DNA from 2 places in the Qipengyuania flava genome. Region 1 is predicted to be linked to the other one. Evidence: predicted binding sites of a transcription regulator. Region 1 holds the regulator's gene; the other holds the start of a gene.

What was found. The regulator LexA, encoded in region 1, represses DNA repair genes until DNA is damaged. The targets are predictions, from matches to a motif close to GTTCCNCNCTTGTTCT.
Region 2: KUV82_RS02170 (ribonucleoside-diphosphate reductase subunit alpha) is a predicted target of LexA. The motif match lies at 1,898-1,913, and genes of this name have one in related genera.

The regions. Positions count from the first base shown of each region.
Region 1 is NZ_CP080410.1:1,720,354-1,723,730, forward strand. Features, by position in the region: gene trpC (indole-3-glycerol phosphate synthase TrpC) at 1-676, shown strand, start outside; gene lexA (transcriptional repressor LexA) at 823-1,512, shown strand; gene KUV82_RS08520 (ComEC/Rec2 family competence protein) at 1,533-3,377, opposite strand, start outside.
Region 2 is NZ_CP080410.1:423,651-427,027, forward strand. Features, by position in the region: gene KUV82_RS02155 (PilZ domain-containing protein) at 1-128, opposite strand, end outside; gene KUV82_RS02160 (alpha/beta fold hydrolase) at 340-1,230, shown strand; gene KUV82_RS02165 (hypothetical protein) at 1,227-1,469, opposite strand; gene KUV82_RS02170 (ribonucleoside-diphosphate reductase subunit alpha) at 1,966-3,377, shown strand, end outside.

The DNA of each region.
Region 1 (3,377 bases):
GCGCGGGTTTCGCGCCGCGCTCGAACGCGCGCAGGACGATGGATTCGGCCTGATCGCGGAGATCAAGAAGGCTTCCCCCTCCAAGGGCCTGATCCGGGCCGATTTCCAGCCTGCGGACCACGCCCGCGCCTATGCCGCTGGCGGTGCCGCGTGCCTGTCGGTGCTGACCGATGCGCCCTATTTCCAGGGCCATGAGGATTACCTCCTCGAAGCCCGCGCGGCTTGCGACCTGCCGGTCCTGCGCAAGGATTTCATGGTCGACACCTGGCAGGTCGCCGAGGCGCGGGCGCTGGGCGCCGATGCGATCCTGATCATCGTCGCCGCGCTCGAAGACAGCGCGATGGCGGATATCGAAGCCGCCGCTATCGAACACGGGATGGACGTGCTGGTCGAAGTCCACGACCGCGCGGAGCTGGAACGCGCAGCGCAGCTCCGCTCGCGGCTGATCGGCGTGAACAACCGCGATTTGAAGACTTTTACCACCGATCTGGCGACAACCGAGCTGCTCGCCCCGCTCGCCCCGGAAGGAAGCCTGCTGGTCGGGGAAAGCGGCATTGGCACGCATGCCGATTGTCAGCGGCTGGCCCGCGCCGGCGTGCGCAGTTACCTCGTGGGCGAAAGCCTTATGCGCAAGGACGATGTCGAAGCCGCCACCCGCGCGTTGCTGGGCCGCTGATCGACGCCCCGAGAGCAAAGCGGGAACAGCTGTTCCACTGCAACCTGCTCGAAAATGGCGGGATTGCTTGACGCCCCTCGAAAAGTTGCTTACTTGTTCCGCATTCGTTCACAGGTTTGTGAACAGGCGAAACGGGAGCTCGCACCATGCTGACGGCAAAGCAGCACGAATTGATCCGCTTCATCCAGCAGCGGCTGGAGGAGACGGGAATTTCCCCCAGTTTTGAAGAAATGAAGGAAGCGCTCGACCTCAAGAGCAAGTCGGGCGTCCACCGGTTGATCTCGGCGCTGGAAGAACGCGGCTTTATCCGCCGCCTTCCCAACCGCGCCCGCGCGCTCGAAGTGGTCAAGCTGCCCGAAGACGCGGTGATGGGCTCGCCCAAGGCAGCCAACACGAACGATGCCATGGCAAGCGCGCTGACGGCCAAGGCCGTGGCGCCCGAACCGGCGAATGACATCATCGACGTGCCGCTTCACGGCCGTATCGCGGCCGGCGCCCCGATCGAGGCGATCGAAGGCCAGTCCAGCATGCCGGTGCCCGCAGCCCTGCTCGGACCGGGCGAGCACTACGCGCTCGAAGTCTCGGGCGACTCCATGATCGAAGCGGGCATTTTCGATGGCGACTTCGCGCTGGTGAAGCGCACGGACAGCGCGCGCGATGGGGAAATCGTGGTTGCGCTCGTCGATAACGAAGAAGCGACGCTCAAATACCTGCGCCGTGATGCGGGCCGCGTGCGGCTCGATCCGGCAAACGGCGCTTACGAGCCGCAGATCTACGAACCCGGCCGCGTGCAGGTCCAGGGCAAGCTAGCCGGCCTGCTGCGCCGCTACCACTGATCCGGTCGGCGCGCGCCTCGCTAGCGGCGCGCGCGCCACCAGCCATGCGCGCCCTGGTCGCGAGCCACTGTCTCTATCCGTTCCTGCGATAGATAAAGCGCGGTGCCCCCTTCTCGATCGAGGAACCTTCGGTCCGCCTTGAGCCAGCGGGGCTGGCAGCTGCGCGGTAGATAGCGATCGGCGATGACGATGTCGGACTGCGTGCAGGCTGCGGCCAGGGCGCGTTCCTCGACAAGGTCACGATTTCGCGCGACAAGGACAATCCAAGTGCGATCCTCGCGCTCCAGGCGCAGGGTGCAAAACTGGTCGCTGCACCGGCTCCCCTGCCATTGCGAGATCAGCACCGGTGCATCCTCGCTGCCGGCAAGCTCGAGCAGATTATCCTGCGCGTAGCCACCCTCACTGTCACGCAACACCAGCAGGGCTTCGGCTTCATTGGCAACGCCTATATCGCGCCCATCGCGAGTGATGAGAATATCGGGAACCGGCGCGCTCGCCATGAGCGCTGCAGAAAGTGCAATGGGCGCCAAGCCCCACAGCCTAGGCCGCCCCTGCCACAAGGCCAGCCACAAGGCGCCCGCCAGATAAAGCGCCATGGCCCCCATGCCGATGCGCGGGGCGAGCTTCACCGAACCCGGAAGATCGGCAAAAAGATGGGCAATACCGATCAGCAGGTCGAGCGAATGCCCCACCAGCCACCACACCGGCGCCCCCGCCCCTACGAGGTCCAGCACCAGCGCCAGCGCGACCAGCGGCATGGAGACGAAGGTCACCAGTGGAATGGCGATCAGGTTCGCAGCCGCTCCATAAACACCGGCCCTGTGAAAGTGGAAAAGGACGATCGGCATCAGCGCCAATTCTATGACCATGCCGGTCAGGAACAGCACCGCCATGCGCCGCGCCAAGCGCCGCCCCCAACTCTCTTCACGCGGGGCAAGAAAGTCCCGCAGCCGCTGGACGTTGTGGAGGGAGACGATCGCTAGGACCGCGGCAAAGCTCATCTGGAAGCTCGGCCCCACCAGCGACTCCGGCCACAGGGCCAGCACGACGCCGGCTGCGATGGCAACCATGCGCAATGACAGCGGTTCGCGGCCCAGCGCCAGCGCGACCAGCACCAGCAAGGCCCCGATGCAGCTGCGCACGGTTGGCACTTCGGCGCCTGTGAGCAGCGTGTAGCCAATGCCCGCAAGCGCCGCGGCGGCTGCGGCGACCAGCGGCAGGCGCACGCGCAGCACCAGCCAGGGCCACAGCGCAAGCGTCTTGAGCACCAGCAGATAGGCCGCCGCGATCAGCGCGCTCACATGCAGGCCGCTGATCGAGAGCAAATGCGTGAGACCGGAATCGCGCATCGCCTCCTCATCGGCCTCCGGAATCGCACCGCGGTCTCCGCTCGCCAGCGTGGCGGCAATGGCCCCGGCCGTCCCGTCGACATGACTGCGGACATGGGCCGAGAGGCGCCGCTGGATCGAGGCAAGCGACAGTTCGGAGGGTGGCGGCGGCTCAACCAGCTCTATAGACCCGACCGCCGATCCCGTCGCCGAAAGGCCGTCGAACCAGGCCCGCCGCGCGAAATTGTAAGCGCCCGGCACGATCGGCGGCGATGGCGGCATCAGCCGGGCGGACAGACGGATCCGCGCACCTTCACGGAACAGGGGCTGGTCGTTTTCCAGCGGTATATTGATCCGGTAAGCGAGCGCCTGGCCGGTCTCCGCCTCGCGTGCCGCCACCGTGAGCCGCACGCGGCCTTCCGCTGGCTGCTCCTCGCGGCCCAGGATACGCGCATCGATCCGCTCGAAACGCGGTGCGGGGATCGGCTCGGCGCCGACTATCGATGAACGCGCCCAGACCAAGGCTACGCCCAGCGC
Region 2 (3,377 bases), 1.3 Mb from region 1:
TCGCGGCATTCGATCATGCAGCCCGAGGGCGAGAGGTTGCGCATCAGGCAGCGCAGGCCCGTGCCGGCAATGTTCACCCGGACGGTGTCCTGCGTGGTACGGCGCTGCTCGCGCCTGCGCTCGGTCATGGGGCGAATCCTGTCATTGCCGGTCCCTGCTCGCCCTGCAGGATGACTCGGAGCGCCGGGCCGCGCTTGTATACGACCGACAGAATTGGCCCTGCGTTAAGGCGATCCTAACCATGATCGCCGCCCGGACGGCATTAGCCATGGACAATGCCGCGCGATTCCGGTGAATTCGTGTCAACAGAAAGACAGACAAGACAAGGGGGAGTACCCAATGCCCAAGGCTACCGCGAACGGGATCGAGCTGCACTACGAAGAGCACGGCGATCCTTCGCATCCGCCCATGCTGCTGATCATGGGCTTCGGCGCGCAATTGACCTTGTGGCCGGACGAGCTGGTCGAGGAGCTGGCCGGGCACGGTTTTCGGGTGATCCGCTACGACAACCGCGATATCGGGCTGAGCCACAAGTTCGACGGCGTGAAGGCGCCGGGCATCATCAAGATGACCCTTCTGTCGAAGATCGGGCTGACCCCCAAGGTGCCCTACACGCTGGGCGATATGGCCGATGACGGTGCCGGACTGCTCGATGCGCTGGGTATCGAGAAGGCGCATATCGTGGGCGCCAGCATGGGCGGCATGATCGCGCAGCACTTCGCCTCGCGTCATGCGCACAAGACGCTGTCGCTGACCTCGATCTTTTCGACCACCGGCAACCCCAAGCTCCCGCCCGCCAAACCCGAAGCGATGAAGGCACTGATCACGCGGCCCAAGAGCATGGAGGAAGACGTGCTGGTGGAACACGGCATGATGCTTGCCCGCACGATCGGCTCGCCCGGCTATCCTACCGAGGAAAACCGGCTGCGCGAACGCACCCGCGCCAGCGTGCAGCGCAGCGTCTACCCGCAGGGGCCGACGCGGCACCTTTCGGCGATCGTCGCCGATGGCGATCGCCGTCCGATGCTTAAGGACATCGCGGTGCCCACGCTGGTGCTGCATGGCGAGGACGACCCGCTGGTGCCTTGCGAAGGCGGCCGCGATACGGCGGCGAGCATTCCCGGCGCGCAGCTCAAGACCATCCCTGGCTGGGGGCACGACCTCCCGCTCGAGCTGGTCGACGAGGTGGCCGGAGCCATCGCCCAGCACGCCAAGGCCAGCGCCTCCTAGTCTGGGGGAAGTTCGCCGAGCTGCTTGCGTCGCTCGATTACCTTGGGGTTGAGATAACCCCACCAGGCGGCGTTGGCGGCAACCGAGCTCCAGAAATAGCCGTCCTTCACCCATTGAGGGATCTCGGGCGGGTCGAGGAAGCCTGCATAGACCGCGCAGCCGGTCCAGAACCACATGCCCGCGACCACAGCGAACGGCGTGCGACAGCGCGCTGCGATGTCGACGATCCGGTTCACCATTCTCGCTTCCTCCGCAGCCCGGACCTGCTTGCCCGGATTCGAATATTGCGTGCGCGGATTCGGATGATTCACAAGCTGCGTCGATCGTTTTTGCCCGCAAAATTTTTTTCACGGATTCATTTTGTGTCTTGCGCAGCCGCAAACCCAAGGATTGTCCACGCGTCGCTGCGTTGCAGCAACATAGGACACCCCGCGATCCGGGCGGTTTGGCGCATTAAAACTTCCTTCACCCTCTTGCGTGCGAGTCCCGCCTGATTCAGTATCTAGTGGTCGGGCTACCGGGGGTACCCACAAGACCTAGCGATTGCCGCCTCACTCCCCATATAGGGGGCGAGGCGTTTTGACGCCGGGCCTGTGGGGAAAAAGGGGATAAGTTTTCACCCCGGGCGCACACAAAATTGCTAGGCGGGAGAGCGTTCTCGCCGACTCGAACACAAGCGGAACGCGGGCCCTTTCCAAGCGGGCGAACGCGGCAAACAGGACGGCGGGGCACACGATGGATTTCAAGAGCGGGGACGACACGGCGATGGCACTGGATCTGGATACGCAGGACACCGTCGAGGAACCCACCACCAAGAAGAAAGCGGTTTCCATGGACACGACCGACAAGGGCAGCGACGAACTGGTCCAGGAAGCGGCTGGCGAAGCGCTTGCAGGGGCTGTGGCTGCGGCTGCCAAGGCGTCGGGCGATGACAGCAAGAAGGTGCTTGATCGCCGGTTCGACGTGAAGATCGACGAGAGCCGCGACGCGCTGCTGACCGAATTCGGCAAGGAAACGCTGGAAGACCGCTACCTGCTTCCGGGCGAGAAGTATCAGGACCTGTTCGCGCGCGTCGCCGATTACTTCGCCGACGACCAGGAGCACGCGCAGCGTCTCTACGACTACATTTCGAACCTGTGGTTCATGCCGGCAACGCCGGTGCTGTCGAACGGCGGCACGACGCGCGGCCTGCCGATCTCGTGCTACCTCAACTCGGTGTCCGACAGCCTCGACGGCATCGTCAACACCTGGAACGAGAACGTCTGGCTCGCCTCCAAGGGCGGCGGCATCGGCACCTATTGGGGCAATGTTCGCGGCATCGGCGAGCCGGTCGGCCTCAACGGCAAGACCAGCGGCATCATTCCCTTCGTGCGCGTGATGGACAGCCTGACGCTGGCCATCAGCCAGGGTTCGCTGCGCCGCGGTTCGGCGGCCTGCTACATCGACATCACCCACCCGGAAATCGAAGAGTTCCTCGAGATCCGTAAGCCTTCGGGCGACTTCAACCGCAAGGCGCTGAACCTGCACCACGGCGTGCTGGTCACCGACGCTTTCATGGAAGCGGTGCGCGCCGGTGAGGAATTCGATCTCGTCAGCCCGAAGGACGGCTCGGTCCGCAAGACCGTGGACGCGCGTTCGCTGTTCCAGAAGCTCGTTGAAACCCGCCTTGCCACGGGCGAGCCCTACATCGTGTTCTCCGACACGGTGAACCGCATGATGCCCAAGCATCACCGCGAACTGGGCCTCAAGGTCTCGACCTCGAACCTGTGCGCGGAAATCACCCTGCCGACGGGCATCGACCACCTCGGCAACGACCGTACGGCGGTGTGCTGCCTGTCCTCGCTCAACCTCGAAAAGTGGGACGAGTGGAACGGCGAGAAGCAGTTCATCGAGGACGTCATGCGCTTCCTCGACAACGTCCTGCAGGACTATATCGACCGCGCGCCCGACGAGATGGCTCGTGCGAAGTATTCCGCCATGCGCGAACGCAGCGTCGGCATGGGTGTGATGGGCTTCCACTCCTTCCTCCAGATGAAGGGCATCGGCTTCGAAAGCCCGATGGCGAAGGTCTGGAACCTGAAGATGTTCAAGCACATCAGCGGCAAGGCCGAGGAAGCCTCGCTGGTGCTCGCCCAGGAACGCGGTGC